Regions from separate parts of the Kitasatospora sp. NPDC028055 genome, predicted to be linked through region 2. Evidence: riboswitches for the same ligand, from Rfam matches in the RefSeq annotation. Region 2 holds a riboswitch; each other region holds the start of a gene.
The links. A riboswitch is a leader RNA that binds a small molecule or an ion and turns the genes downstream of it on or off. The one in region 2 is predicted to bind cyclic di-AMP.

Region 1 (7,191 bases), on a different contig from region 2:
CCCCGTGCTTCCCCCGCCGTTTCCGCGTAACAGGAAGTTGGCCGGCCCGACTTCCTGGGCACTTCCCGGCTTGCCCGCCCGCCGACACCTGCCGCCCCGCAGCCCGTTCTCCTGTGCCCGGTCTGCGTGCTGCTGCGTTCCGGCCGTCTCCGGCAGGCCTGTTCTGGTCCTGCGGTCACCAGAAGTCGGCCCGCTCGACTTTTGGTGCGCGCCCGAGCCCCGGCCGCCCGCGCCGAGTAGGCGCCGCCCTCCGCCGAAGCCCCGTGCTCCCTCCGCCGTTTCCGCGTGACAGGAAGTCGGCCGGCCCGACTTCTCGCGCGCAGCCCCCGCCCGTGGGAGAGTCGGCCTCCTCGCAGAGGGGCCGCCCGCCTGATCTCGTCGATCGGTGGGGCCGCACTCTTTCAATGGCCCGGCTACCTCTGCCGGAAGGTTTCTTCTCGGTCTGCCTCGCGCGAGAGGTCCATGGGGTCGACTTCTGGCGCGCTCACTGCCGCCGCCGCGTTTCTCTGCGGCCAGAGAGTCGCGGCCGGTCGCCCGGTGGCCTCTTTCCCACGGGGTGCTGCGCGAGAAGTCGGCCGGGCCGACTTCCTGGGCACTTCCCGGCTTGCCCGCCCGCCGACACCTGCCGCCCCGCAGCCCGTTCTCCTCTGCCTGGTCTGCGTGCTGCTGCGTTCCGGTCGTCACCGCCAGGCCCGTTCTGGGCCTGCGGTCACCAGAAGTCGGTCCGCCCGACTTCTGACGCGCGCCCGAGCCCAGTAGGCGCCGCCACCCGCCGAGGCCCGTAGCTCCGTGCTCCCTCCGCCGTTTCTGCGTATCAGGAAGTCGGCTGGGCCGACTTCCCTCGCGGAGGCGCCCGCCTGGTGGGGCCGCGCTTTTCCAGCGCCCCGGTTGCCCGCGCCGGAAGGCCCCTTCTCGGCCTGCCTCGCGCCAGAAGTCGATGGGGCCGACTTCTGGCGCACCCACCGGGCGCCCGGTGGCCCCTTTCTCACGGGGTGCTGCCCGGGTTTCGGCCGGGGGTCTCTGCGGTGGGGGCACCTCCCGGCCGAAGGCTGGGGGAGCGTCGCCGGCCCGGCCTGAGCCGCGGGGCGTGTTCTAGGCGGTGGCCGTCCCGGGCCAGGTGTGGAGGGCGGTGGTGAGGGTGGTGATGAGGCGGTCGTGGGTGGTGGTGGGGTCCTCGGCGAGTTGGAAGGCGCCGGCGATGGAGAGGGAGGCGAAGCCGTGGGCGAGGGAGCGGACGGTGCGGGCGGCGTGGATGGCTTCGGGGCCGTCGAGGCCGTAGCCGCGGAGGACGGCGACGATGACGCCGACGAGCCGGGTGGCGGCGCGGGTGAGGTCGTCGTCGGGCTGGGGGGCCTGGGGGAGGGCGGCGTAGCGGTGGGGGTGTGCGGTGGCGTAGGCCTGGTAGGCGCGGAGGACGGCGGTGACGGCGTCGTCCCCGCTGCGGCCGACGGCGGCGTCCGCGAGCCGGTCGGCGAGCTCCTCGGTGACCCGGACCGCGATGAGGCGCCGCAACTCGCCGAGTCCGCCACTGACGTGCTTGTACAGCGAGGGGGTGGCGACGCCGGCCCGGGTGGCGACGGAGGCGAGGGTGAGGGCTTCACCGCCCTGGTCGTCGATGAGGGCGAGGGCGTGGTCGACGACCTGGTCGGGGGTCAGTCCTACGCGGGGCATGGCTTCGTTCTCTCCGTACGGGCGGGGTTCAGGCGAGTTCGGCGAGGAAGGGCAGCAGGGCGTCGGCGACGGCCTGCGGGTTGTCGGCCATCGGGTAGTGCCCGGACCCTTCGATCATCACCTTGCGGGCGCCGAGCTTCTCGGCCTGGAGGTCGGCGACGGCCTCGGGCTTCGGGAAGTCGGGGTCCTTGCTGCCCATGAGGACGAGGGCCGGGCAGCGGACGGCCGCGCACCAGCCGACGGGTGCGGAGTCGCCGGTGACGTGGCCGCGGGTGGCGGTCCGCCGGCCGGGGGTGCGCAGGGCGGCGACGAGCCCGTCGACGTAGCCGTCGAGGTCGGCGGGGCGGGGGCCGGGGTAGGCCATCTTGCGCAGGTAGAAGCCCCAGACGCCGGGCCACCGGACCATGGCGGCGCCCATGACGACCATGACGCCCCGCATGAGGGCGTTGGCCCGGTGTTCGACGAAGGCGTCGATCAGGGCGATCCCGGCGACCCGCTGGGGTGCGTCGCCGGCGACCTTGACGACCGTCGCCCCGGTGTAGGACTGCCCGACCAGGACGGCCCGTTCGATGCCGAGGTGGTCGAGCAGGGCGAGGACGTCGGTGGCGATGGCGGCGGGCCCGTAGTCGTCCCAGACGATCGAGGAGTCGCCGAAGCCGCGCAGGTCCATGGTGACGACCCGGTGGCCGGCGGCGGTGAGCAGCGGGTGCAGGTGCCGGTAGGCGTGGCGGGAGTCGAGCATCCCGGGGAGGAGGACGACGGGGGTGCCGTCGCCCTGCCGGGTGTCGTCGTACGCGAGGCGGCCGCCGGGGACGTCGAGGAACTGGGTGCTCGGGGTGCTGGTGCCGTTCATGGTGGGCCTCCGCCGGCTCGCTCGTTTCTGCCTGTAGCCATAAAGCTAAGGCTAATAGCCTTAGCCGTCAAGCATTCGGCCGATGCCGAGGACGCTTCCCGTTCACGCCCCCTCGACCCGGAAGGGGTCGTGCTCGCTGAGCAGCTTCTCCAGCCGGGCCTGGTCGACCCGGGCGACGGTGTCCAAGGACTCCTGCCGGTCCCGGATCACCTTGGCCAGCGTGAACGAGGAGGTGACGGCGTAGAGGAGGCCGATCGCGAGGAAGGCCCGGGTCCAGCCGCCCACCGGCAGGTAGGCGATCCCGGCGGCGAGGGCGGTGCCGGAGAGGGCGAAGGAGAGGACGGCCTGGACGAAGTACGCGGCCGTTGTCCGTGACTGCATCGGTGCGCTCATGGCGCCAGGATGCGATGGGGCGGCCGGGTCGCACATGAGTAGGAGTACTCAGATGGACCCGGTGGCTGAGGGGTCGTTCGTTGACGTCCGATCACCTGTTCCACAGTGGCCCCGGGCGGATGGCTTGGAATCAGAGCGTCCTAGGATTAACGTTTGATAACGCAGCGCGGTCGTCAACGCCGTACCCAGACGGCACCGTGCGCCGTCGCCTAATCCCGCCGACCGGCCTCCGGGCAGGTCAGGGAGCCGGGGAACCACGTTCCTTGGGGTGAATCGGCGGGGCTCCGGCCCGGCCGTAGGAGACCTTCCTGCTCCGAACCCGTCAGCTAACCCGGTAGGCGCGAAGGAAGGAAAGGAGCGCGCCTCCGTGGCGTCGACGCACACTCCGGCACACCCGGCCGGCCCCGCAGCCGGTACCCAGCTCCTCGACCACCCCGGCCCGCACGGCGCCGAGCCCCGCGACGGCGGGTCCGCCGGACCGGCCGAGCCGTTCGCCCCGGAGGCCGAGGCCAACCGCCACCGGATGCCGCGTCAGACCCGCGGGGCCTCCCCGCTGCTCGGCGTCACCGCCGTCGCCGCCACCCTGGGTGCCACCGGCTTCGCCTCCGCGACCCCGGCCGCCGCACCCGCCGTCGAGGCCCCGGACGAGACGCCCGTCGCCCTGGCCGCCGACCCCGGCCTCGCGCTCGCCGCCCGGATCCAGCAGCAGGCCGACAGCCAGCGCACCGCCGCCGAGGAGGGCGCCCGGGTCCAGGCCGCCCAGGAGGCCGAGGCCAAGGCCGCCGCCAAGGAGGCGGAGGCCAAGCGCGCCGCCGAGGAGGCCGAGCGGGCCAAGGCCGCCGCCCTCACCCTGCCGGTGAAGGACTACAACCTCTCCGCCCACTACGGCCAGAGCGCCCGCTACTGGGCCCACCTGCACACCGGCCTGGACTTCGCCGCCGACACCGGCACCGCGGTCTACGCCGTCGGTCAGGGCACCGTCACCTCGGCCGGCTGGTCCGGCTCGTACGGCTACCGGATCGTCGAGACCCTGCCCGACGGCACCGAGATCTGGTACTGCCACCTCTCCTCGATCATCAAGGGCTCCGGCAAGGTCACCGCCGGCCAGCAGATCGGCAAGGTCGGCGCGACCGGCAACGTCACCGGCCCGCACCTGCACCTGGAGGTCCGCCCCGGCGGCGGCGCCCCGGTCGACCCGGAGACCTGGCTCCAGCAGCGCGGCCTCACCCCGTAGGACCGATGACGCGGCAGGGCCCCGGGCGGCGCGCCCGGGGCCCTGCCACGTCAGCTCACTCCTGCTCCAGCTCCGGCTCCTCCGGCTGCTCCTCCTCGTCCGCGGGCAGCTGCGCCAGGTAGGCGTCGATCTCGGCCGCCCCCGGCTCCGGCGCGAGCTCCGGGAACTCCTCCACCAGCAGCCGCGGCAGCCCGGGCACCGTCCACTCGCCGAGCAGGTCGAGCGCCGCCTCGGTCGCCGCCGCCTCGAACTCCTCGAAGCCACCGGCCAGTTCGTCCGGCATCGGGCGCCCCAGCGCGTTCAGCTCGGCCAGGTTGCGGTAGCTGCGCCGCATCAGGCCCTGCTCCAGCAGCAGCCGCGCGCCGTCGGTGGCCATGCCGACGGACAGCACCCGGCCCGGCCCCCAGCCCTGCTCGTCCGGGTCGTCCAGCCAGCCGGTCGGCGTCAGCGCCTCGTACCCGGCCAGCCGCTGCTCCTCGTCGAGCGCCGCGAAGCCGGCCAGCCAGTCCCGGACGGCCGCCGGGTCCGTCACGTCCACCCCGTGGGCGTGCAGCAGCACCGCGTACAGCCGGGGCCAGGTCACCAGGTCGGCGCGGCGCAGCAGCCCCGCCGCGACCTCGCCCTGCCACTCGGCCTCGGCGTGCAGCCGCTCCTGGCGCTTGGCGTTGAGCCGCTTCGCCGCCCGCTGGTGGTCGACCAGCAGCCGTACGGCCTCGCCGTACGCGAGCGGGTCCTCCTCCGGCGCGGGTTGGACGTAGAGGTGGAGCCGTTCGTACAGCAGGTGCTCCACCTCGTCGGAGGTGAGTTCGGGCCAGCCGTCGTGCATCCTGCCCCCGCCGAGCTCCAGCAGCGCCAGCACCGCGCGCAGCGGCGCTTCGGCCACCGGCGCGCGGTCCTGGCCGGCCGCCCAGGCGAGCAGGTCGGCGGCCCTGGTGCGCGGGGCGAGCCGCAGGTCTTCGTCGTTCATGTTCCGAACGGTAGCCGCCGGACGCCGGTAGGGTCGGCAGCCATGGTCCCCGTACGCCTCGCCGGCCCCAGGCTCGCCCTCCGCGAGTACCGCCACACCCCGGAGGAGGTGGACGCGCTGCACGCGCTGTACGGCGACCCGGAGGTGACCCGCTACCTCCCCTTCGAGCCGCGCGACCGCGAGACCTGCGCGGACCAGCTCGAGCTCTACCTGGAGGAGGCGATGGCCGAGGAGCGGGGCGTCTACCGGCTCGCCGTCGTCCGGCGCGAGGACGCCGAGGACCCGGAGGACGCGCTGCCGATCGCGCACGCCAGCCTCACCCTCGGCAAGTACCGCTCCGCCCACCTCGGTTACGTGCTGAGCCGCCCGGTGTGGGGCCGCGGCTACGCGGGCGAGATCGCCGGACTGCTCTGCGAGCTCTCCTTCGGGGTGCTCGGCCTGCACCGGCTGGCCGCCCGGGTCGACGTGGAGAACGAGGCCTCGGCCAAGGTGCTCACCCGGCTCGGCTTCCGGCTGGAGGGGCGCGTCCGGCACGACCTGTACAAGGGCGGCGCCTGGCGCGACTCGTACCGGTACGCACTGCTCGCCGACGAGTGGTCCGGCCCGGCCGGCCCACCGCAGGGGGGTTAACCCCACCGCCGATCCGCCGGTCGGCCGGATGTTTGCCGGGCCGCGCCCCGGCCAGACTGGACCACGTCAGCACGTACGGAAGACCAGGACGACGAGGGGCCGGGGACCGGGAAATGAGCAGCAGCGGCAGCACGCTGGGTCAGGGATGGGACGCCCCGGGCGGTTACGGCGACGACGGGGCCCGCCCGGCCCGGGCCCACCGCACCGAGGAGCCGCCCGGCTTCTGGCGGGCGCCGTTCTCCGGGCACTACTACCGCGAGGTCGGCTACGCGCTCACCGGGCTGCCGGTCGCGATCGTCGGCTTCGTCCTCGCGATCGTCCTGTTCTGCCTCGGCGTCGGCACCTTCGTCACCGTCCTCGGCCTGCCGGTGCTGGCCGCCCTGACCAGCACCGCCCGGGGCTTCGGCCGGGCCGAGCGGGCCCGGGTGCGCGGGATGCTCGCCCTGGACGTGCCCGGCCCGGCGCCGGTGCGCCAGGTCCGCCCGGGCGGCTGGGGCTCGGTCACCGCGCGGCTGGCCGACGGGGCGGGCTGGAAGGCCGTGCTGTACCAGGTGGTGATGTTCCCCTGGGCGGTGTTCAGCTTCTGCCTCACGCTGACGTTCCTGCTGCTCGGCTGGGCGATGGCGCTCTACCCGCTCTACCACTGGGTCTTCCCGCGCTACACCCCCTGGCGCGGGTACCAGCTGTTCGACTTCACCGACAGCCACCACGTCCGGCACGTCTACTACGTGGAGGGCACCTGGCAGATCGCCGCGTTCTCGGCGATCGGGGTGCTGCTGATCTTCCTCACCGCGCGGCTGGTCCGCGGCCTGACCAACGTCAACCGGGCCGCCGCCCGGGGGCTGCTCGGCCGCTGAGGCCCGGCCCCGCGTCCTCCCACGTACTCCCGCACCTCCCACGTACTCCCGCCCCTGCGCCGCCCCCGCCCCGCCCGTGCTCCGGACGCGCTCCGGATGCGGGTGGGGCGGGCCCGTGTTCGGATGACCGGGTGGCGACCGCCCCCACCCCCGTGCCCGCGCCGGACGTCCTGGTCACCTCCCGCCCGCTGGACGAGTACTGCGCCCTGTTCGGCCTGACCCGCGCCCGGCTCGCCGCCCTGCCCGGCCCGCTGCTGGACTGCCCGGGCGGTGCGTCCGGCCTGGCCGCCGAGGCGCGCGAGCTGGGCTGCCGGGTGATCGCCGTCGACCCGGCGTACGCGGTGCCGCCGCCCGAGCTGGCCGCCCGGGCCCTGGCCGCCCGGGCGTCGATGGCCGTCGCGATGGCCGCCCGCCCACAGCTGTACCCCTCGCCCCGCCCGCGCGGCCCCGCCCGCCCGGAGCGCTACCTGCGCAGCTGGGACCGCGCCCGTCGGCTGTTCGCCGCCGACACGGCCGCCCACCCGCAGTGCTACCTGGCCGCCGCGCTGCCCCGGCTGCCCTTCGCGGACGGCGCCTTCGCGCTCAC
Region 2 (7,191 bases):
GGTCTCGATCAGGACGGTGGCCCGGACGGTGCCGTACGGGATGCCCAACTCGGCCTGGGCGTGGGTGAACACGTCGTTCCAGAGCCGGGCCTCGAGGTGGCTCTCGGTCTTCGGCAGGTAGAAGTACGGGCCGGAGTTGGGGTCCTCGGCGCCCTTGGCGATGAGCCGGGCGGCGTTGTGGAAGAAGTACAGGCCGAAGTCGACGAACGCGCCGGCCACCGGGACGCCGTCGACCAGCAGGTGGTTCTCGTCCAGGTGCCAGCCGCGCGGGCGGACCACGACGGTGGCGAGTTCGGCGGCGGGCCTGAGGGTGTAGGCCTTGCCGGCCGAGCTGGTGAAGTCGATCCGGCCCTCGAAGGCGTCGATCAGGTTGACCTGCCCGCTGACCACGTTCTCCCAGGTCGGGGAGGTGGCGTCCTCGAAGTCGGCGAGCCAGATCTTCGCCCCGGAGTTGAGCGCGTTGATGACCATCTTGCGGTCGGTGGGCCCGGTGATCTCGACCCGGCGGTCCTGGAGGGCGCGCGGCGCCTCGGCGACCTTCCAGTCGCCGGCCCGGACGTCGGCGGTCTCGGGGAGGAAGTCCAGCGTGCCGGTGCGGGCGATCTCGGCCCGTCGGCTCTTCCGCCTCGCCAGGAGCTCCTGTCGACGACCCTCGAAGGCGCGATGGAGGCCCACGACGAAGGCGACCGCCTCCGGGGTGAGCACCTCCTCGGCCCGATGGACGCGCGGTCCGGCGACAGTGACGACCGGAGCGGCGGGGGAGGCGCCGACGGGCCCCTGATCTGCAGCCATGAGCAGGACACTCCTAAGACGGTTGAGCCTGGCAAAGGGAGCTCCGGTGGGAACTTCCTCGGGTACTTCCTCGATCGTTACCCGCCTGTCGGCGGATTCGATTCTGTAAGGTGGAGACTAGTTTCCGCGATACAGAATTTCAACGGTTTGTTGAAGAGGTCGCCGGGACTCTACTCCTCCCCGACAGCGAAGGGAACGCCGGTGGTTGCGACCCCCGACACAGCATCGACGACAGGCGCCGACCGCGCGAGCGGCGGCGTGCAGTCCGTCGAGCGCGCCTTCCAACTCCTGGAGGCGCTGGCCGACTCGAGTGGCGTGGCCACCCTCAGCGAGCTCTCCACCAGCTCCGGCCTCCCGATGCCGACCATCCACCGACTGGTTCGTACCCTCGTCCAGCAGGGCTATGTCCGCCAGGACACCGCCCGGCGCTACACCCTCGGCCCCCGGCTGATCCGGCTCGGCGAGACGGCCGGCCGACTGCTCGGCAGCTGGGCCCGCCCGTACCTGGCCGAGCTCATGGAGGCCACCGGCGAGACCGCCAACCTGGCGGTGCTGGAGGGCGGCGAGGTGGTGTACGTCGGACAGGTGCAGTCGCGGCGCTCGATGCGGATGTTCACCGAGGTCGGCCGACGGGTGCAGCCGCACTGCACCGGCGTCGGCAAGGCGCTGCTCGCCCAGCTCCCCGAGGACGAAGCGCGTGCGGTCCTGGGCCCCAACCCGCTGCCCGCGCACACCGAGTACACCCTCACCGACCCGCAGGCGCTGATGGACCAGCTCGCCGAGGCGCGCGAGCGCGGGTACGTGGTCGACGACCAGGAGCAGGAGATCGGCGTCCGCTGCATCGCCCTCGCCGTCCCGGGCGCCCCCACGCCCACCGCCCTCTCGGTGTCCGGCCCGGAGGCCCGGATCCGGGCACTGGAGGAACAGGCCGGGGCGTCTGCACTGGTACCGGTGATGCACCAGATCGCGGCCCGGCTCGGGCAGGTCCTGGCACCCTGACGATCAGTCAACAGCCTTCCTCGACAAGAGCGATCGGGCCGATGTCGGCGCCCCGCCGTTCGAGTGGCGGTGGGCGAGTTGTGGCGCCGCCGCGTCGGCGGCTCGGACACCCTGGGGCGGACGCGGCCCGCGACGGCGCGGGCCGCCGGAGCACGGGAACAGGGTGAACGGCGTGGCACAGCACGGAGTACGGGGCGGCGCGGGGCGCAGGGGGTTCGGCCGGATCGGCCTGATCGGCCGGGCCGGATGGGTCGGCCAGGTCGGATGGGGCGGCCGGGCCGGATGGGTCGCGGCGGTGACGGCGGGCTGCGCGGCAGCCGCACTGGCCGCCGGCCCGTCCTGGGCGGTGCGGCACCCGGTGCCACGCCCGGACCTTGGGGTCGTCGCGCCGGGTGCGCCCGAGGCGTCCACGCTGCCGGCCGTGGTGGCCAAGCCGTCCGCATCGCACCTGGAGGTGGTCCGGATCGACCCGGACCCGGCGTCGCCAGGCGGCACCACCACCATTCACGCCTTCGTCGCCAACGCGGGCCCGGACACCACCGTGTCCCCGTTCACGGTGACGGTCACCCTCCCGAACGGGGTCACCGCGGCCCCCCCGTTCTACCCAACGGACTGTGAGGTCGTCGCACGCGGCAGGCAGGTGCGCTGCGTCTTCGGCCCCGGGCTGAAGGAGGGGCGCAGCGCGACCGCCCTCGTCCCGGTCGTGCTCTCCCCCGATCTGCCGCTCGGGGTCCTGGCGGGCGGCTCGGTCGAGGTGCGCAGCGCGGACGACCCGGGGGGCATCCGCCACCGGGAGCCGTTCGACATTCGGGTCGTCGAGACGACCCAGGGCTGACGGCCGGATCGCCCCACCGGTCACCGGCCGCCGGCGAGCGGCTGCCGGATCCCGGTGACCGGTGGGGCGGGCTCGTGGTTACCGGTAGACGTGGTCACCGGTACAGGTGGTTACCGGTAGACGAGGTCACCGGCAGACGCGGTCACCGGTAGACGCGGACGTAGTCGGCGGCCATGGTGATCGGGGCGTTCCCCTGCGGCGCCGGGTGGTACTTGCCGGCGCTCACCGAGAGGTTGAGGATCAGGTACGCCGAGAAGTTGGCCCCGACGCCCTTGCCGTCCGAGAACACCTTGACGCCGTTGACGTACCAGTCCACCGAGTTGGCGCCGTAGTAGGTGCCGATGGTCACCCACTGGTCGGCGGCGACGGCGCTCGCATCGGTGTAGTAGTCGGGGTTGCCGGGGTTGACGTGGTTGGTCAGCTCCAGCAGGTTCGGGTTGTCGGGGTGGTACTCGAAGGAGTCGATCTCCCCGTTGCCGTTCTTCCAGGTCCACAGGGCGGGCCAGGCGCCGGTGCCGGCGGGCAGCTTGACCCGGGTCTCGGCGTAGTCGCCGGTCTTGACCTGGAAGCCCTCGGCGGAGCCCTCGGTGGTCAGGAAGCCGGTGTTCCAGGACTGCTTGCCGTTCTCCAGGGTGGGGCCGCCCGGGGTGGCGGTGAACGTGGCGACGCCGTTCCCGACGGTGACGTTGTTCTTGTTCAGCCAGTCGAGCTTGTTGTCGTCCGGGTTGTGGTTCCCGTACTTGTACGAGGTGCTCTTGTCACCGACCCAGCGCTGGCCCCAGTTGATCGGGCCGTTGAACTCGTCGGACCAGGTCAGCGACTTGCCCGCGATCGGGGAGGACGGCGCCGGGGTCGTCGGGGTGGCCGTGGCGGTCGGGGTGCTGGTCGGGGTCGCGGTGGGGGTCGCCGTGGGGGTCGCCGTGGGGGTCGCGGTGGGGGTCGCCGTCGGGGAGGGGGCCGGCGTGGGCGTACCCGTGGCCGAGACCACCAGCTGCTGCGAGGGCAGGTTGTGCCACGCGCCGCCGAGGTCCTGCCAGAAACCGAACTGGGTGTACGTCCCGGCGGCCAGGGTGCGGGCGGCGCTGGTGTAGTTGAATCCGCCGGGGCAGATCTGCACGTTGCTCGCGTTGCCCGGGAAGTCCAGGTTGGTGCCGCGCGCGTCACGGACGCCGACGCCGACGGTCTTGGCGGTGAAGCAGGCCGAGGAGTGCAGGGCCAGCGAGGCGGTGCCGGCCTTGCCGGCGACCATGGTGGCGGGGGCGAGCCGGTCCTGGGTGACGGTCGGGCCGGTGGCGGCCTGGGCGCCGGAGACGGACGGCAGGCCGAGCAGGCCGGCGCCGGTGATGGCGAGCGCCCCGGTCGTGGCGAGGGCGGCGTTGCGGCCGCGGTGGGACGGACGGGCGTGGCGGGGCGCGCGACGGCGCCGGGCAGGCTGGTGCATGGGGATCCTCTGCGACGCCTGCGAGGTGAGCTGTCGGATTCGGGCTGCAGTTGCCCGGCCGCCTGTGGAGCGGCTTCACCCCTAGCCGCGACCCGCACGCTGGTGCGTACGGGCCGGGCGCTGACCTTGGTTCCCCCGCTCCCGTCCGCTGTGGTGCTCGGGTACTCGCCGGCGGGTGGACGGGACTCGGCGTCCCGGCGGCGGGGTCCGCGACGGCGGACGACGAGTGCAGGCTAGGCAGGCCATCCGTGGACGGACAACCTGATCAAGCCGGTTGTCGCACAGCTCACAGTGGTGTCGATCAACGACGCTGCGTGGTGGCCGAGTTGATCACCGGAGTCGACGCCGCCCGGTCCCCCCGTCCGGCCCGCCCGGACTGCCGACCGCACACTGTACGCGGTACGACGGTGGCGGACCGTACCGTGACCGCCGAACCGTGACCGCCGAACCGTGACATCCGTGGCGTGGAGCCGCCCGTATCCGCCCGGTCGGATAAATTGGAGCCCTGGGATTTTCCACGGTGCACAAGAGCACCGACCAGAGCCGTACGACCCGTCCGCCGTTCCGGAGAAGAGGTTCCGCCCCACCATGACCGCGCCCGCGCCCCTGCCCGCCTTCGCCGGCCGCACCTACGTCTTCCGGGCCGACAACGGCGCGGCCTTCCGCAACTCCTACTCGGCCGACGGCACCCGGCTGCGCTGGGAGGGCCTCGGTGAGTCGGCGGGCCAGTGGGAGGACGTGCGGCTGCACGTCGCCGAGGTCGCACCGGAGATCTACTTCGTCAGCTGGACGGAACAGAGCGGGATCACCGTCAGCCACGTGATGGACCTCAACGCGCTGACCGTACGGGCCTTCTGGACCTTCGAGGGCGAGGGCGGCCGGGTCGGCCAGTTGCACACCGGGACGCTGGAGCGGGTCGCCTGACCGGCGCCGAAACGGACCGACCCCCCGGGAGCCGCGGCTTCCGGGGGGTCGGTGTGTTCGGTGTGTTCCGTGCGTTCTGCGTGTCCTGCGTGTCCTGCGCGTTCCGCGGGCGGCGCCGTCAGACGGTCTGGCCCGGGTGGCCCGGCTGGTTCGGGACCTTGAGGTGCTGGGACAGCCACTCCAGTGAGGACGGCAGCAGGGCGCTCCAGGTCTCGAAGTTGTGGCCGCCGTTCTCGAGCATGCTGTAGGAGACCTTCATCGGGCTCTTCGCGGCGTCGATGAACGCCTCGGTGTCCTGCTTGTAGTTGCCGTCGCCCTTCTTGGTGCCGGCCAGCAGCACGGAGACGTTCGGCTGCGGCAGGTTCTTCAACCGCCACATCAGGTCGGCCTCGTTGCGGCGCTGCTTGCTGCCGCCGAAGAGGTCGCCGGTGGTCGGGTCGTCGGCCGCCTCGTAGTACCCGGAGAGGGACACGGCGGTCGGGAAGACGTCCGGGTGGCGCATGGCCAGCTTGAGCGCGCAGTAGCCACCGGTGGAGTTGCCCATGAAGGCCCAGGCCTGCGGGTCGGTCGAGACCCGGTAGCTGGCCTGGATCGCCGACGGGACGTCCTTGGTGAAGTACGTGTCGGACTGGGCGCCGCCGGGGATGTCCTCGCACTCGGTGTCCTGCGGCAGCGCGGGCGAGGGGCGCATCAGGACCATGACGGTCGGCTGCATCCGGCCCTCCTGCAGCAGCTTGAGCGCGGCGCCCGGGTAGTTGAAGCGGGTGATCAGGTTCTCGGCGATTCCTGGGAAGCCGGTGCTGACGATCACGGCCGGGAACTGCTTCTGCGCGTACTCGGGCTGGAAGTACTGGGGCGGAAGGTAGACGTAGCCCTCGGTCGACAGCCGGCTCTCCTTGCCGTCGATCCGGACCTTGCGGATCTCGCCGGACTGGCTGGGCTCACGGCCCATGGCGCCGCCGCCCTTGACCGAGGCCTGGCCTATGGTCTCGACCAGCAGTCGGCCGGAGGCGTCCGCCTTGTTGTGGATGACCACCGGGCCGGTGCTGCCCGTGCCCATCAGGTCGTCCCAACTGCTATAGAAGGCGAAGTAGTTGTTCGCCACCAGCCCGAGCGCGGCGAGCACCGCCAGCTGGGTGGCGAGCAGCGCGCCGATCCGGCCGAGCACCGCCTGCCAGCTCTTCCGGGCGAGTCTGGGCCAGAGCCAGACCGTGCCGACCATCATCACGACCGCCATCAGCACGGCCAGTGCCAGCACCTTGTGGCTCGTCAGACCCATTTTCCAGTTGCTCCCACGCCTCGAACTCCCACCCCTCCGTTCAGGGACATCCGAGGAGGTCACCCCGGTTCCCCCACCGGGGCGCGAGCACCAACCCTAGCGGGAGCTGTAAGGAAGCTGATCGGGGGCTGTGGGCAGGCCGCGAACAGATGACAGAGTTCAACTTTCAGATAACAGATAACAGATAACAGATTTCGAAAGTTGTTCGCTGTCATCTGTTCGCCGCTATCCGTTCGCGGCCGTCTGTTCGCTTGCGCCCGCTCGCCGCCAGCCCGCTAGTCCCCCGCCGGCTGAGCCCACAGCCGTAGCCCCACCGTGAGTTCGCGCATGCAGCGGCCGCCGAGGTCCTGCGGGGAGCCCGGGCCGGTGACAGCCGCGTCGGAGCCCGCCCACTGCTCCAGGGCCACCCGGATCGCCGCCGTGGCCGCAGCCGCGGCCAGCCGGACCTCCAGCGGATCGACGCCGTCCGGACAGCGGGCGGCCAGCACACCCCGCAGCCGCTCCTCCGACCCGGCGTGGACCTTCTGCCAGGTGCCGTCCAGCCGCGGGTCGCGCAGCAGGTCGCGGGTCCAGTACATCGCCTCGACGGCCGCGTCGTCGGCCGGGGTGAGCGACTCGACGGCCGAGCGCTCCAGCGCCTCACGCAGCGGTACGTCCGCCGGGCTCTCGGCCAGCAGGTCCATCCAGCGCTGCCCGCCGGCCGCCAACAGCGGGGCGACGGCGTCCTCCTTGACGGAGAAGTAGCGGTAGAAGGTGCGCAGCGAGATGCCCGCGGCGGCGGCGATCTCCTCGGCGGTGGTCGCCTCGGCGCCCCGCTCGGCAAAAAGCGCGGCGGCGGTGCGGGCGATCTCCAGCCGGGTGGCGTCACGGCGGCGCTGGGTCAGGGTCGGGCGTCCGGTCACAGGGGCCAGCGTACGCAAG
Region 3 (7,191 bases), on a different contig from region 2:
GCGCCCACAAAAACCGGCCCGGCGCACCGGCTCACGACCCTCGACAGCCCCCCGCGAACGTGCGCCGGAGCACTACCCGGCTGAGCAGCAACGATCCGTACAGCGCCCGGGTTCCCGCTCGTGATTTCGATTTTCAAACCTCGGACGAGCCCTGACCTGCGATCCAAGGGGCCGTTCGACCGGAGGGCCTTCGGTCTCACAATTCGGGCGTAGCGGGCCACGGGGTGCGACGAAAGGCTGGATCGCCATGTGAAGAAATTCACGAAGGTTCTCGCACGCACCCGGGCGTGCCCCGGCCCCGGCACCCCGAAAGGGGCGTCGGGGCCGGTGGGGTAAGGCCTGAGGGTGGTCAGGAGGCCGTACTCCAGGCGATGCCGTCCAGGATGTCGTGCTCGCTCACGACCACCTCGGCGGCGCCGGTGCGGTCCATGATCTCCAGCAGTTCCAGCGCGCCCGCCGCGATCACGTCCACCCGGCCCGGGTGCATCGACGGGATGGCCGCGCGCTCGGCGTGGGTGGCGGCCAGCAGCTCGCGGGCGATCTCGGCGACCCGCTCGCGGCTGATCCGGGAGTGGTGGATCCGCTCCGACTGGTACGCGGGCAGGTCCTGGGCGATCGCGGACACCGTGGTGACCGTCCCGGCCAGGCCCACCAGGGTGGCCGCACCGGTCAGCGGGACGACCTCCTCGGCCTTGTCCAGCTCGGCCCGCACGTGCGCCCGGGCCTCGGCGATCTGCTCCTCGGAGGGCAGTTCGGCGCCGCCGAAGTGCCGCTCGGTCAGCCGCACGCAGCCGATGTCCACCGAGCGCGCCGCCTGGACCTCCGCCCCGCCGAGCACGAACTCGGTGGAGCCGCCGCCCAGGTCGAAGACCAGGTAGGGGGCGGGGAACTGCCCGCCGGCCAGCTCCTTGGTGGCACCGACGAAGGACAGGTGCGCCTCCTCCTCGCCGCTCACCACCTCGGGCTCGACGCCCAGGATGTCGCGCACGCCCTTGACGTACTCGTCGCTGTTCTCGGCGTCCCGGGAGGCGCTGGTGGCGACGAAGCGGGTGCGCTCCGGGCCGACGCCGAAGCCCGCGATGACCTCCCGGTACTCCCGGCAGGCGGCGAAGGTGCGCTCCAGCGCGTCCGGGTGCAGCCGGCCGGTGCGGTCGACGCCCTGGCCCAGCCGGTTGATGATCATGCGGCGGTCGAGGTCGGTGATCTCGCCCGTCTCCGGGTCCAGGTCGGCGACCAGCAGCCGGATCGAGTTGGTGCCGCAGTCGATCGCGGCCACCCGGGTCGTGCTCACTCGGACTCCTGCTCCGCCGCCGCGTCCTGCGCCGCCGCGGCTTCCTGACCCGCCGTGGTCTCCTCGGCGGCGCGCTTCTTCGCCGCCCGCTCGGCGGCCTTCTGCTGCTTGGCCGCGATCACGGCCTCGTGGTCCTGGTCCTTGGCGCGGTTGCGGGCGACCCGCTCACCGGCGGCCTGGACCTCGGCCGGGGAGACGCACGGGCCCTTGGCCCACCAGTCCTCCAGCATGCCGATCGCCTCGTCGCCGAGCGGGTTGACGCCCTCTCCGGCCGCCAGCGAGTGGCCGACCAGCACGTGCAGGCACTTCACCCGGTCCGGCATGCCGCCGGCGCTCGGGAAGCCCTCCAGCACCTCGATCGCGTCACGCCGGGCGATGTAGTCCTCGTGCGCCTTCTGGTAGGCGGCGGCCAGCTCCGGGTCCTCGGCGAGCCGGGCCGTCTGATCCTTCATCACACCCTCCGCCTCCAGGGTGCCGATCAGCGAGGCGGCCTTGGGGCAGGTCAGGTAGTACAGCGTCGGGAACGGCGTGCCGTCCGGCAGCCGGGGGGCCGTCTCCACGACGTCGGGGTTGCCGCAGGGGCAGCGGTGCGCCACGCCGCGCAGGCCGCGCGGCACCCGGCCGAGCTGGGCGGCGATGGCCGCGACGTCGGCGTCGGAGACGGCGGGGTGGTTCTCAGTGGTCATGGGGGGTGGGGTCTCCAACGGAGGACGGGGGGAGCGGACGGGGTGCGGCGGGAGCCAGCGCGACGGTGTCGGCGGCGTCCACCGAGTCCCAGATGCTGGTGTACCAGGGCTTGGCGGCCTTCGCCGGGCCGGCGGCCGCGTCGGCGGCGGGAGCGGCCGAACCGGCCGGGGCGGAGGGCTGGGCGGCTGGACCGGCCGGGTCCACCGCGATGTACGGGGTCTCCCCCGGCACCGCGTAGTGCAGCCGGGCGCGGGCCTGCGCCTTGACGTACTCCGGGTCCTGCCAGCGTGCCTTGTCCCGGCGCAGCTGGTCGACCTGCTGGCGCGCGTGGTCGGCCTTCGCCCGCTGGGCGGAGATCTCGGCGCGCTGGGAGATGAACTGCCGCGTCGGGTAGGCCAGGATCGCCACCAGCGAGCAGAGCACCAGGACCAGGACGGTCGCCCGGCTCGTGAACCGAGGCCGGGCCGCCAAGCCCGGGATCCTCCAGCCAGCCATCTCCCGTATCCCCTCCTGGTCGCGACGGTGCCCCGCCGTCCACCCTACGGGGTGAGCGGCGGGGCACCGGTCAGGCGTGCGCTACCGGGGGCCTCGGGCCCCCGGCGGCCGGGCCGGACGTCGCCCGGCCCGGGCGTGCTCAGCCCTCGTGCTTGAACCGCGGGAAGGCGCCGCGGCCGGCGTACTCGGCGGCGTCGTCGAGGATCTCCTCGATGCGCAGCAGCTGGTTGTACTTGGCGACGCGCTCGGAGCGGGCCGGGGCACCGGTCTTGATCTGGCCGCAGTTGGTGGCGACGGCCAGGTCGGCGATGGTGACGTCCTCGGTCTCGCCGGAGCGGTGCGACATCATGCAGCGGTAGCCGTTGCGCTGGGCCAGCTCGACGGCGTCCAGGGTCTCGGTCAGCGAGCCGATCTGGTTCACCTTCACCAGCAGCGCGTTGGCGGTGCCGGTCTCGATGCCCTTGGCCAGGCGGGCCGGGTTGGTGACGAACAGGTCGTCGCCGACCAGCTGGACCTTGTCGCCCAGCTTGACGGTCATGGCCTTCCAGCCGTCCCAGTCCGACTCGTCCAGCGGGTCCTCGATGGAGACCAGCGGGTAGGAGGCGACCAGCTCGGCGTAGTACTCGATGAGCTCGGCGGAGGTCAGCGCCTTGCCCTCGAACTGGTAGGCGCCGTCCTCGTAGAACTCGGAGGCGGCGACGTCCAGGGCGAGCGCGATGTCGCGGCCGGGCACGTAGCCGGCCTTCTGGATGGCCTCGGTGATGAGGTCCAGGGCCTCGCGGTTGCTGTCCAGGTTCGGCGCGAAGCCGCCCTCGTCGCCGAGGCCGGTGGACAGGCCGCGCTCCTTCAGCACGCCCTTGAGGGTGTGGTAGACCTCGACGCCCCAGCGGACGGCCTCGGAGAAGGACTCCGCGCCGATCGGGGCGATCATGAACTCCTGGATGTCGACGTTGGAGTCCGCGTGCGAGCCGCCGTTGAGGATGTTCATCATCGGGACCGGCAGGACGTGCGCGTTCGGGCCGCCCAGGTAGCGGAACAGCGGCAGGTCGCTGGCCTCGGAGGCGGCGTGCGCGACGGCCAGCGACACGCCCAGGATGGCGTTGGCGCCGAGCGAGGACTTGTCCGGGGTGGCGTCCAGGTCGAGCATGGCCTGGTCGATCAGGCGCTGCTCGGTGGCGTCGTAGCCGACCAGCTCGGGGCCGATCTGCTCGATGACGGCCAGGACGGCCTTCTCCACGCCCTTCCCGAAGTAGCGGTTCTTGTCGCCGTCGCGCAGTTCGAGCGCCTCGAAGGCGCCGGTCGAGGCACCCGACGGAACAGCGGCACGACCCGTGCTGCCGTCGTCGAGGCCGACCTCGACCTCGACCGTGGGGTTGCCGCGGGAGTCGAGGATTTCACGGGCTACGACGACATCGATGGACGGCACGAAGCATCTCCTTGCGGAAGCAGGGTCCGGCTGCGGGTGGTGCCGTCGGCCGGACGATTGCGGAGTCGTTACGACCAGAGCCTAACCGCCCGGGCTCCCGGGGCCACGTCGGCCTGGGCTGCGTCTCACCGTGTGGCCCGGCTACCCACCGGTAGTTCACCTGCTCGTCCCGGCGCGTCCCACCGGGGCGGGCGGACGCGGACGTAGGGGGCCGCCGGGCGCGGCCCCCTACCTGTCCAGCGTGTCGTCACCTGTCCAGCGTGTCGTCCGCCGTGGAAACGGTCCGGCTCAGCCCAGGTGCAGGACCTGGCCGGGCACGATCAGGTCCGGGTTGCCGCCGACCGTGCCGCGGTTGCCGTCGTACAGCGCCTGCCAGCCGCCGGACACGCCCTGGGCGGTGGCGATGCCCGACAGGGTGTCGCCGTCCCGGACGGTGTAGTCGTGGCCGGTCGTGGCGGCCGGGGCCTGGGCGGCCCGCGGGGCGGCGTGCTTGGGGGCGTACTGCTGCGCCGACGGGTCGGCGGGCTTCTCGGCCTGCTTCGGCGCGGCGTGCTTCGGCGCGTACTGCTGGACCGGCTTCGACTGGGCGGGCTTCGCGGCGGCCTTGGGAGCCTGCTGCTGGGCCTGCTGCTTCTGCGGCTTGGCGTCCGAGGAGGTGTCCACCTCGGCCGAGGCGCCGCCCTTGCTCAGGCCGGCCTTCTTGGAGCAGACCGGCCAGGCGCCGGGGCCCTGCGAGGCGAGGACCTTCTCGGCGACCGCGATCTGCTGCGCCTTGCTGGCCTGGTTGGCCTGCGCCGCGTACGCGGTGCCGCCGTACGCCTTCCAGGTGCTGGGGGTGAACTGGAGGCCGCCGGAGAAGCCGTTGCCGGTGTTGATGCTCCAGTTGCCGCCGCTCTCGCACTGGGCGACGGAGTCCCAGACGGAGGCCGGGGCGGCGGAGGCACCGGTGGCGGTGAGGAGCGGCAGTGCGAGTCCGACGCCGGCCACACCTGCGACGGCGATGGCCTTCTCGGCCTGGGTGCGACGACGATGACGGCCAGTTCCAACGAACAGCATGAAGGTCCCTCTCCGCACGCCTGCGAGGTGAGCTGTCGGGTTCGGACCGGGAGGTGGCCCGGCCGCCGTCTGCGGAATCGATTCCGCGCGGGCGGCTTCACCCCGAGCCGTGGAGGAACGGCAACAAACCTGGTTCCCCCGCCCCTGCCCAGGGTTCTGGTCGGTTTCCCGTGACGCGGCGGGCAGGATTCGGCGTCCCGCGCACGAGGTCCGCAGCTGCGAACTCCACGGAGACTAGACAGATCCTCAGACGAATCACAAGCTCATATCACCGACATCACACCAGAATTACGGCCCGTGTTCGATCGCCTACCAACGGCGGGTCTTTGTCCGGTTTGATGGGCGTTCATACCGCCGCTGGTGGCCGGTTCCGGATGCCCCGTCAGCGTGTCGCCGGCTCAGGAAGGCCGTGCGGCGACCTGAGCTCCGGACTGAATTCGACCGGAAGTTCGCGCAATCCACGCATGATCAGGCCACCCCGCCAGCGCAGATTCTCCGGGCTTTCGGCCAGTCGCAGATCGGGCAGCCGGGAAAGCAGCGTGGCCAGCGCGGACCGCCCCTCCAGCCGGGCCAGCGGGGCGCCGATGCAGTAGTGGATGCCGTGCCCGAACCCCAGGTGGGGGTTGTCGCTCCGGGCCAGGTCGAGGGTGTTCTCGTCGGAGAACCTGGCCGGATCGCGGTCCGCCGCCGCCAGCACCACCAGCACCGGATCCCCGACCGGGATCTCCACCCCGCCGATGGTCAGCGGACGGGTCGCGAACCGCCAGGTCGCCAGCTCCACCGGCCCGTCGTAGCGCAGGAGTTCCTCGATCCCGGTCTCCAGCAGCGCGGTCTCGCCGCGGGCCACCGACTCCTGCAGCAGGGCCCGCTGCCCGGGATTGCGCAGCAGCGCGTACGTGCCGTTGCCGATCAGGTTCACCGTCGTCTCGAACCCGGCGAAGAGGAGGATGAAGGCCATCGCGGCGGCCTCGTTCTCGGTCAGGTGCTCGCCGTGGTCGCTCGCCCGGATCAGGCCGGAGATCAGGTCGTCCCCGAGGTCCGCCCGCTTGCGGTGGATCAGCTCCAGCAGGTACGCCCGCATCCGCTTCACCGCCCGCCCCACACCGCCGCGTTGGCCGCCCGCTTGGCCCGGCTTGGTGTGGCGCAGCATCATTCCGGCCCAGTCGCGGAAGTCGTCCTGGTCCTCGGCCGGCACGCCCAGCATGTCGCAGATCGCGTAGATGGGGAGCGGGAACGCGAACTCGTGGATCAGGTCCGCCGAACCGCGCTGCGCGAAGCCGTCGATCAGCCGGTCGGTCAGCTGCTGGACCCGCGGCTCGAACTCGGCCACCCGGCGCGGGGTGAACGCCTTCGCCACCAGGCGGCGCAGCCGGGTGTGGTCCGGCGGGTCGATGTTCAGCAGGTGGGTCATCAGGTCCGCCTGCCGCTCCCCCGGGATGCCCACCCGGCCGGTGCGGTGCGCCTGCTCGCTGTGGTGCGCCGGGTTCTTCGACAGCCGGCTGTCCGCGAGCGCCTGCCGGGCGTCCGCGTAGCGCGTCACCAGCCAGGCCTCCACCCCGCTCGGCAGCTTGGTGCGGTGCACCGGCGCGTGCTCGCGCAGCCAGGCGTAGGCGGGGTACGGGTCGGCGGCGAACTCCCAGGTGAAGAGCTGCGGGTCGGGCTGGGCGGCGGGCTGGGCGCCCTCGGGCTGAGCTGGCATGGGTCGACCGTAACCGCTGGACCGGACGGGCCCGGACCACCGGCGGACGCGCCCCCGCCACCGGCCGGAGGTCACCGCCGCGACCGGCCGGAGGTCACCGCCGCGCGAACCGTCCGTGACCGGCACGCGAGCGGGACGCCGACACTCCGTGGACGGCTCGTGGACGCCGGGTGGACAGGCCTTGGCCAGCTCTTGGCCGGGCGGCAGGCGTGAGCCTGGTCACCTGCGGGGTAATCCCTGTTGCGGAGGGTCAGGACGTGCCTACGATCCTCCGAAGTACGCGCGGGCGCCGGTGCGGTGCCGCCCGCAGGGAGGAGCTGGACCAATGACGGTCAGCGGAGCAGTCGTCGTCATCGCGGTACTCGCGGGCGGTTCGGGGGCCGACCTCGCCCGCCGGTTCACCGCGGCCGACGCCGCCGGGATGCTGATCGCCGACACCCACGTCGGCGTCGCCGAGGACCTCGCCGCCGAACTCGACCGGCCGGGCTGCCCCGTGGTCGGCGTCTCCGGCGACGTCCGCCGGCCCAGCGACGTCGC
Region 4 (7,191 bases), on a different contig from region 2:
GCGCCGAGCACGGCGGAGATCGCGCCCGAGGCGCCGATCAGAACCCGGGTGGAGTCGGGCGCGTGCGACTCGGCGAGTGCGAAGCCGTACGAGGCGGTGCAGCCGGCGGCCAGGTAGAAGAGGAGGTACCTGGCCCGGCCGACCCGGCGTTCCACGGTCGGGCCGAAGACGTGCAGGAAGAGCAGGTTGCCCAGCAGGTGCAGCCAGCCGGCGTGCAGGAAGAGGCCGGTGAGGGCGGACACCGCCGGGTGCTTGCCCGGGGTGGGGGCGGCGGGGCAGCCGGGGACCGGGTCGGGGGCCTCGGCCAGCTGCCCGGCGGTCAGCGGGTGGCCGGTCAGCAGTTCGGCGGGGACGGCGCCCCAGCGCTGCTCGTACCGCTGCTCGGCGCAGATCCGGGTCTGGCCGGTGCCGTACAGGGGGTTGAGGCCGGCCGCCGGGCCGAGCAGGAAGACCAGGGTGTTGACCGCGATCAGGGCGTAGGTGACCGCCGGGGCGGGCAGCGCCGGGCGGCCGTCCCGCGCGTCGGTGTGGTCGGGGGCCGTGAGCGCCATGCGGCCAAGCATCCCTCCGGGCGCGGCAGGTGACACGGCGGTTTACGGCAGGTGGACTACTGGGCCGTCCGGCGGGGCGGGACGGGCTCCGGTCATCTCGGCTGACCGGTGGTCCTGGTGGTTGCCCCAGGCAATAGGCTTGGGGCGGGCATTCCCGCCTCCCGCCGCCGACGCCGGGGCTCCGGGGGGAGCGCCTCGCCCGCCCAGGGACCAGCCGAGAGGACCCCCCGATGACCGTCGCCGCTCCGACCGCCGAGACGCGCTGGCGCTGCACGCTGTGCGGCAACCTCACCCGCTTCGACGTGACCCGCTCCGCGCGGGTGACCGAGTTCCTGCACTTCGACCTGGCCGGCGAATCCCGGGTCGAGGAGACCGAGGTGCACAGCGAGACCGTGGAGTCGGTGCGCTGCCGCTGGTGCAACGCGGTGGACCAGGTCGAGCTGGTGGCCCGTCCGGGCGCCGAGGGCGTGGAGGCCCCCGCCGCGCAGGGCTGACCCCGCCGGTGCGGTGGGCGGTGCGCGACGCCGCCGTCCACCGCACGGGACAATACAGACAAGACGCACGGAGCGTGACGACAGGGGCGGCCGCGGCCGCACCCGCTGGACCAGGATCGGAGCCGAGGACGTGGTGGACGCAGCGAGGGAGCCCGGCGAAGCGCAGGGGCTTCAGCCCGCTGCGCCGGCACCGGAGCCGGCCGCCGAGCCGGGCCCGTCCGAGACCGAGCTCCCGGAGGGCCCCGGCGCGGCCCCGGCCGGTGCGGGTGCCGAGCGGGCGGCCGAGAAGCTGGACCGGCCGCTACCCGAGGGGGTGCGCCGGCGGGTGGTCGGGCTGGCCTCGGACGCGCTGGGCGGGCTGCCGCCCGGGGAGCTGCCGCAGAGCCTGCGTCAGTACGTCAAGTTCACCCCCGCGCGGCGGGCCAAGTACGCGGCCACCGCGCTGGCGGCGGCGCTGGAGTCCGAGCCGGCCTTCCGGGTGCGGATAGCGGAGCGGCTGCGGCTGGGCCAGCCGGACCTGGTGAAGGCGCTGGAGTCGGGGACCGTCCCCGGCGCCGCCGATCCGATGGACGTCGCCGCCGCCGCCTACCTGGTGCGCTCGCCCGGCTGGAGCCGACTGGTCGCCGAGGCGGGCGAGGAGGCCGAGCGGGCCGGCGCCGAGGACGCGGCGGCGGAGGCCTCCCGGCTGGTGGAGAAGCTCCAGGCCGAGCTGGCCGAGGTGCGGGCCGCGGCGCGCGCGGACCTGGAGCGCCAGCGGGCGGAGTTCGAGGGCGTCCGGCGCGAGGCCGAGTCGCTGCGCAAGAAGGTGCGGTCGCTGGAGAGCGACACCCGGCGGGCGCAGGCCGAGACCCGGCGGGTGACCGGGGAGCTGGAGGCGGCGAGGGCGCAGGCCGCCGGGGAGCGCAGCGCGGCCGAGTCCGAGGCGCGGCGGCTGCGGCACCGGGTGTCCGAACTGGAGACCGCGGTCGAGCAGGGCCGCCGCTCGGCCCGGGAGGGCCGCAGCGTCGAGGACATGCGGCTGCGGCTGCTGCTGGACACCGTGCTGCAGTCGGCGCAGGGCCTGCAGCGGGAGCTGGCCCTGCCGGTCTCCCAGATCCGCCCGGCGGACCTGGTGGAGGCGGTGGTGCCGGGGGCGGCCTCGCCGCACGACGTGGCCCGGCGCGGCCTGGCCGAGGACGACCCGGCGCTGCTGGACCAGCTGCTGGCGATCCCGCAGGTGCACCTGGTGGTGGACGGCTACAACGTGACCAAGACCGGGTATCCGGCGCTGCCGCTGGAGCAGCAGCGGATCCGGCTGCTGGGCGGGCTGGCGATGCTGGCCCAGCGCACCCAGGCGGAGGTCACCTGTGTGTTCGACGGGCAGGACCTGGACGTACCGGTCATCATGGCGCCGCCGCGCGGGGTCCGGGTACGGTTCAGCCGGACCGGCGAGACCGCGGACGAGCTGATCCGCCGTCTGGTCCGGGCCGAGCCGCAGGGCCGCCCGGTGGTGGTGGTCTCCACCGACCGGGAGGTCGCGGAGGGCGTGCGGAAGGCGGGTGCGCGCCCGGTGGCCTCGGTGCTGCTGCTGAACCGGCTGGCCCGGCCCTGAGCTGGGGCCGGAGGCGGTGACGGCAGGTCAGTGGGGTTTCCGTGCGGGTGTGCGGATCCGGTGAAGTCAGTGGGGGAACCGGAGTTCACGCCTTCGGGGGAGTGGCAAAACGGGTAGATCTTCACTAGGGTCTGGCGTCAAACCTATTTTCCGGAATCTCACCTGATCAGGTGAGTCCGATGGAAGAAGGAGCCGGTCTCTTGGCCTCCCACCGCCGTCCGAAGCAGCCCAGCCGCGCACGGGTCTCCGTGCTCACCGCTGCTGCTGCGACCGCGGTCGCCCTCTCCGCGCAGGTCGCCGCGCACGCGGCGCCGCAGCCGAACAAGAGCGACGTCAAGGCGCAGATCGACCAGCTCCAGCAGGAGCAGGAGCAGGCGGCCGAGAAGTACAACGGCGCCAAGGAGCGTGCCGACCAGCTCCGCAAGCAGGCCGACCAGCTCCAGGACCAGGTGGCCCGCAGCCAGGACCAGATGAGCCAGCTCCAGGTGGGCCTGGCCCAGGTCGCGGGCGAGCAGTACCGCACCGGCGGCATCGACCCGTCCGTGCAGCTGATGCTCTCCTCCGACCCGTCCGGCTACCTGGACAAGGCGTCGAGCGTCCAGCAGGCCAGCACCACCCAGACCGAGGCGCTCAAGGGCCTGCTCGACCAGCAGCGCCGGCTGGACCAGGAGAAGGCCGAGGCGGCCGCCGTGCTCGCCTCCCTGGACTCCACCACCAAGGACCTCAACCAGGCCAAGGCGGACGTCAACACCAAGTTGAAGGCCGCCCAGGACCTGCTGAACTCGCTCAGCGCCGCCGACCGGGCCGCGCTCCGGGCCCAGCAGCAGCAGGACGACCGCGCCTCCCGCGGCGCCGACCGGGTCGACCTCAGCAACCTGCCGCCGGCCAGCGGCTACGCCGCCGTGGCGGTGGCCAAGGCGATGAGCAAGCAGGGTTCGCCGTACGTCTGGGGCGCCACCGGGCCCTCCACCTTCGACTGCTCGGGCCTGATGGTCTGGGCGTACGGTCAGGCCGGCGTCTCGCTGCCGCGCACCTCGCAGGAGCAGGGCCACATCGGGACCGCCGTGACGCTGGCCACCGCCCAGCCGGGCGACCTGGTGATCTACGGCGGCGACATGCACCACGTCGGGATGTACATCGGCAACGGCATGGTGGTCCACGCGCCGCACACCGGTGACGTGGTGAAGGTGATGAAGGCCGACGCGATGTCGATCAACACGATCCGCCGGATCTGACGCCCCGGCACCACCCCGAGGGCCGGTTCCGGCCCTGTGATCCGCGCCACCTCCGATCGGGGGTGGCGCTTCGGGTGTGCGTCCCCGATGGGCCGGACGGTGAGAGTCGATCAGCTTTGCGTGCGGCGCTGATCACCATCAGTCATTTTCACAAAAGAACATGGGTAATCTTCCGTCTTTTTTCTGACAAGGATTTGAACCGATCACGGTTCAGTTACTAGGGTCGTGCCCCGAACCACCGCACAGTCGATCACCCAGCCCGGGTGGCGGCGGTGGTTACCGCCGAGTTCGCGAAACAGCGGGGCAGGTCGCAACGACTGCCCGACAGGGGAGCCCAGTAGTCGGGGGCGCTGCGGAGCGGAGCCGGGGAACCACACGTTCCTCCGGGGTGAATCGGCGCCAGGTCGGCCGTAGGTGAGGCCGGTGAGGCGTCGTAGGGCATGCTTCCGGCCCGAACCCGTCAGCTCACCCGGTAGGCGGGAGTAGGAAGAAGGAGTCCGCCTTCGTGGCGTCCCATCGTCGTCCCAAGCCCGCCAGCCGTACCCGCGTCTCGATCCTGACCGGTTTCGCCGCCGCGGCCGTCGCCCTCTCCGCGCAGTCCGGCGCGCACGCCGACCCGCAGCCGACCAAGGACCAGGTCAAGGAGCAGGTCGACCAGCTCAACGAGCAGGCCGAGCAGGCGACCGAGAAGTACAACGCCGCCCAGGAGAAGCAGCAGGAGCTGGAGAAGCAGGTCTCCGGCCTCCAGGACCAGGTGGCCCGGCAGCAGGCCCAGGTGACCGACCTCCAGGGCGGCCTGGCCGAGATCGCCGGCGAGCAGTACCGCAACGGGGGCATATCCCCGACGGTCCAGCTGATGTTCTCCTCCAGCCCGGACAACTTCCTCAACCAGGCCGGCGCGCTGAACCAGGCGGGCAGCACCCAGAAGAACCAGCTCAAGCAGCTGCAGGACCAGCAGCGCAAGCTGGACCAGGACCGCACCGAGGCCCAGGGCAAGCTCGGCGAGCTGGAGGCCACGACCCAGCAGCTGAAGGCCTCCAAGGACGAGGTCCAGAACAAGCTCAAGGCCGCCCAGGACCTGCTCAACACGCTGACCGAGCAAGAGCGCCAGGCGATCAAGGCGGCCGAGGAGAAGGCCGCCGCCGACGCCGCCGCGAAGGCCGCCGCCGCCGCCAAGCCGGCCACGCCGGACCGCGCCTCGCGCGACAACAGCCGCAGCGACCTCGGCTCGGGCTCCACCGCCGCGCCGGTCAAGGTCGCCCCGGGCAGCTCGCACGGTGCCGCCGCGCTGGCCGCCGCCGCCACCAAGGTCGGCAGCCCGTACGTCTGGGGCGCCACCGGCCCCGGCTCCTTCGACTGCTCCGGCCTGATGGTCTGGGCGTTCAACCAGGCCGGGGTGTCGCTGCCGCGCACCTCGCAGGAGCAGGCCGGCGCCGGCACCCGGATCGGCTCGGACATCTCCCAGGCCCAGCCCGGCGACATGCTGATCTTCTACGGCGACGCCCACCACGTCGGCATCTACGCGGGCAACGGCCAGGTGCTGCACGCTCCCAAGCCGGGCGCGTCGGTGCGCTACGAGGCCGTCTCCAACATGCCGCTGTCCTCCATCGTGCGGGTCTGATCCCCACCCACGCGTTCACGGGCCCGGTCCTCCGTCACGGAGGGCCGGGCCTGCGGCTTTTCCGGCGGATCGACCTGGTGTCCGATTAGGGGTCAAATATTCGGGTCGGTAGGGGTTTGGACTCACTTGCCCGGACTCGCTAACGTCTGCCACCGGACTCCCGCTCGACGGCCGCCCACCGGGGCGCGGCCGCGGGGCCGCGCCGCAGGACTGGAGCCGTTGCCGCCATGCCCGTGCACCGTCGTTCCCAACTGCTCGCCCGTGCGCTGGTACTGACCGCGGCCGCCACCACGGCCCTGGGCGTGGCGACCGCCGGCAGCGCCCAGGCCGCCCCCGGGGCGCCGGACGCGCCCGACCGCAAGGACGTCAAGGCCCAGGTCGAGCAGCTGTACGACGAGGCCGAACAGGCCTCGGAGAAGTACAACGCCGCGCAGGAGGCGCAGAAGCGGCTGCAGGGCGAGACCACGATCCTCCAGGGCGAGGTCGCCACCGCCCAGGAGCAGCTCAACGAGCTGCGCGGGGACCTCGCCACGGTCGCCGGGGCCGAGTACCGGGGCGGCGGGATGACCCAGACCGCCCAGCTGATGCTCTCCAGCGACCCGGAGGCCTACCTCACCCGCGCCCGCACCCTCGGCCAGGCCGCCGAGCGCCAGCAGGAGACCCTGCACGAGCTGGTCACCCGTCAGCGCCGGCTCGACCAGCGCCGCACCGAGACCGCCGCCAAGCTCGCCGAGCTGGACGAGGCCCGCCGCTCGCTCGCCGACAGCAAGCAGCAGATCCAGCAGCGCCTCGCCACGGCGCAGAAGCTGCTCAACAGCCTGGGCGCCGCCGAGCGGAACCGGATGGTCGCCCAGGACGCCCGGGAGGCCGAGCAGCGCGCCACCCGCGGCACCGACCGGCTGGACCTCGGCAACGCCCCGGCCGCCTCCGAACGCGGGGCCGCCGCGCTGGCCGCCGCGGTGCGGATGGTCGGCTCGCCCTACGTCTACGGATCCACCGGGCCGCGTGCCTTCGACTGTTCCGGTCTGATGTACTACAGCTGGCGGCAGGCCGGAGTGACCCTGCCGCGCACCTCGCAGGCCCAGGCGTACGCCGGGCAGCGGATCAGCCTCTCCGAAGCGCGGCCGGGAGACCTGGTGATCTTCTACCGGGACATGCACCACGTCGGGATGTACGCCGGCGGCGGAGTGATGGTGCACGCCCCGTACCCCGGCGCCAAGGTCCGGTACGAGAGCGTCAACGCGATGCCGGTCTCGGGAGTGGTCCGGCTCTGAGCACGACGCCCCCCGGGTCGGACGGCCCCCACCCGATAGACCCCGCGCGCCCGGTGCTGTCCCGGCGCGGCGCGCTGCTGCTGGCGGCCGGCGGGCTGGCCCAGCTCTCGTTGCCCCCGGTGGCCCCGCCGCCGGGCGGGCGGGCCGTCGACCGGCAGGCCGAGGTCACCGCCCTGCTGGCGGCGCGGGCGCGCTCGCTGCCCGTCTGGTCGGGGCTCACCGGGGCCGAGGCGGCGTACCGGAACCTGGTGCTCTCGCCGCCCGCCGGGCCGGAGCGGCAGGACGCGTCCGTCGAGCTGGCGCTGCGGATCGCCGGGTACGACGAGTACCCGGTGGTGTACCCGCGCCGGATCGAGCTGGTCCGGGACGGGGGCGGCTGGCGGGTCGAGCACGAGGAGGGCACCGGCGGGCCCCCGGCACCGTGG

Region 1: another riboswitch for cyclic di-AMP. It lies ahead of AB0F71_RS24280 (M23 family metallopeptidase); the one in region 2 lies ahead of AB0F71_RS07815 (glycoside hydrolase family 16 protein).
Region 3: another riboswitch for cyclic di-AMP. It lies ahead of AB0F71_RS11525 (transglycosylase family protein); the one in region 2 lies ahead of AB0F71_RS07815 (glycoside hydrolase family 16 protein).
Region 4: another riboswitch for cyclic di-AMP. It lies ahead of AB0F71_RS04225 (NlpC/P60 family protein); the one in region 2 lies ahead of AB0F71_RS07815 (glycoside hydrolase family 16 protein).

Annotation. Positions count from the first base shown of each region.
Region 1 is NZ_JBEZXE010000026.1:82,785-89,975, forward strand. It holds gene AB0F71_RS24265 (WHG domain-containing protein) at 1,093-1,671, opposite strand; gene AB0F71_RS24270 (alpha/beta hydrolase) at 1,700-2,524, opposite strand; gene AB0F71_RS24275 (YiaA/YiaB family inner membrane protein) at 2,627-2,917, opposite strand; cyclic di-AMP (ydaO/yuaA leader) riboswitch at 3,114-3,272, shown strand; gene AB0F71_RS24280 (M23 family metallopeptidase) at 3,285-4,151, shown strand; gene AB0F71_RS24285 (hypothetical protein) at 4,207-5,118, opposite strand; gene AB0F71_RS24290 (GNAT family protein) at 5,161-5,748, shown strand; gene AB0F71_RS24295 (sensor domain-containing protein) at 5,862-6,605, shown strand; gene AB0F71_RS24300 (hypothetical protein) at 6,737-7,191, shown strand, end outside.
Region 2 is NZ_JBEZXE010000004.1:104,783-111,973, forward strand. It holds gene aceB (malate synthase A) at 1-792, opposite strand, end outside; gene AB0F71_RS07805 (IclR family transcriptional regulator) at 994-1,791, shown strand; gene AB0F71_RS07810 (hypothetical protein) at 1,964-2,626, shown strand; gene AB0F71_RS07815 (glycoside hydrolase family 16 protein) at 2,769-4,067, opposite strand; cyclic di-AMP (ydaO/yuaA leader) riboswitch at 4,070-4,233, opposite strand; gene AB0F71_RS07820 (phenolic acid decarboxylase) at 4,656-4,991, shown strand; gene AB0F71_RS07825 (alpha/beta hydrolase-fold protein) at 5,110-6,270, opposite strand; gene AB0F71_RS07830 (TetR family transcriptional regulator) at 6,546-7,172, opposite strand.
Region 3 is NZ_JBEZXE010000007.1:148,262-155,452, forward strand. It holds gene AB0F71_RS11505 (Ppx/GppA phosphatase family protein) at 350-1,291, opposite strand; partial or broken gene AB0F71_RS11510 (DUF501 domain-containing protein) at 1,480-1,995, opposite strand; gene AB0F71_RS11515 (septum formation initiator family protein) at 1,967-2,449, opposite strand; gene eno (phosphopyruvate hydratase) at 2,613-3,899, opposite strand; gene AB0F71_RS11525 (transglycosylase family protein) at 4,188-4,955, opposite strand; cyclic di-AMP (ydaO/yuaA leader) riboswitch at 4,957-5,127, opposite strand; gene AB0F71_RS11530 (cytochrome P450) at 5,338-6,654, opposite strand; gene AB0F71_RS11535 (SDR family NAD(P)-dependent oxidoreductase) at 6,980-7,191, shown strand, end outside.
Region 4 is NZ_JBEZXE010000002.1:60,351-67,541, reverse strand. It holds gene AB0F71_RS04245 (rhomboid family intramembrane serine protease) at 1-551, opposite strand, end outside; gene AB0F71_RS04240 (hypothetical protein) at 782-1,045, shown strand; gene AB0F71_RS04235 (NYN domain-containing protein) at 1,335-2,636, shown strand; gene AB0F71_RS04230 (NlpC/P60 family protein) at 2,837-3,871, shown strand; cyclic di-AMP (ydaO/yuaA leader) riboswitch at 4,210-4,366, shown strand; gene AB0F71_RS04225 (NlpC/P60 family protein) at 4,377-5,492, shown strand; gene AB0F71_RS04220 (NlpC/P60 family protein) at 5,720-6,766, shown strand; gene AB0F71_RS04215 (hypothetical protein) at 6,820-7,191, shown strand, end outside.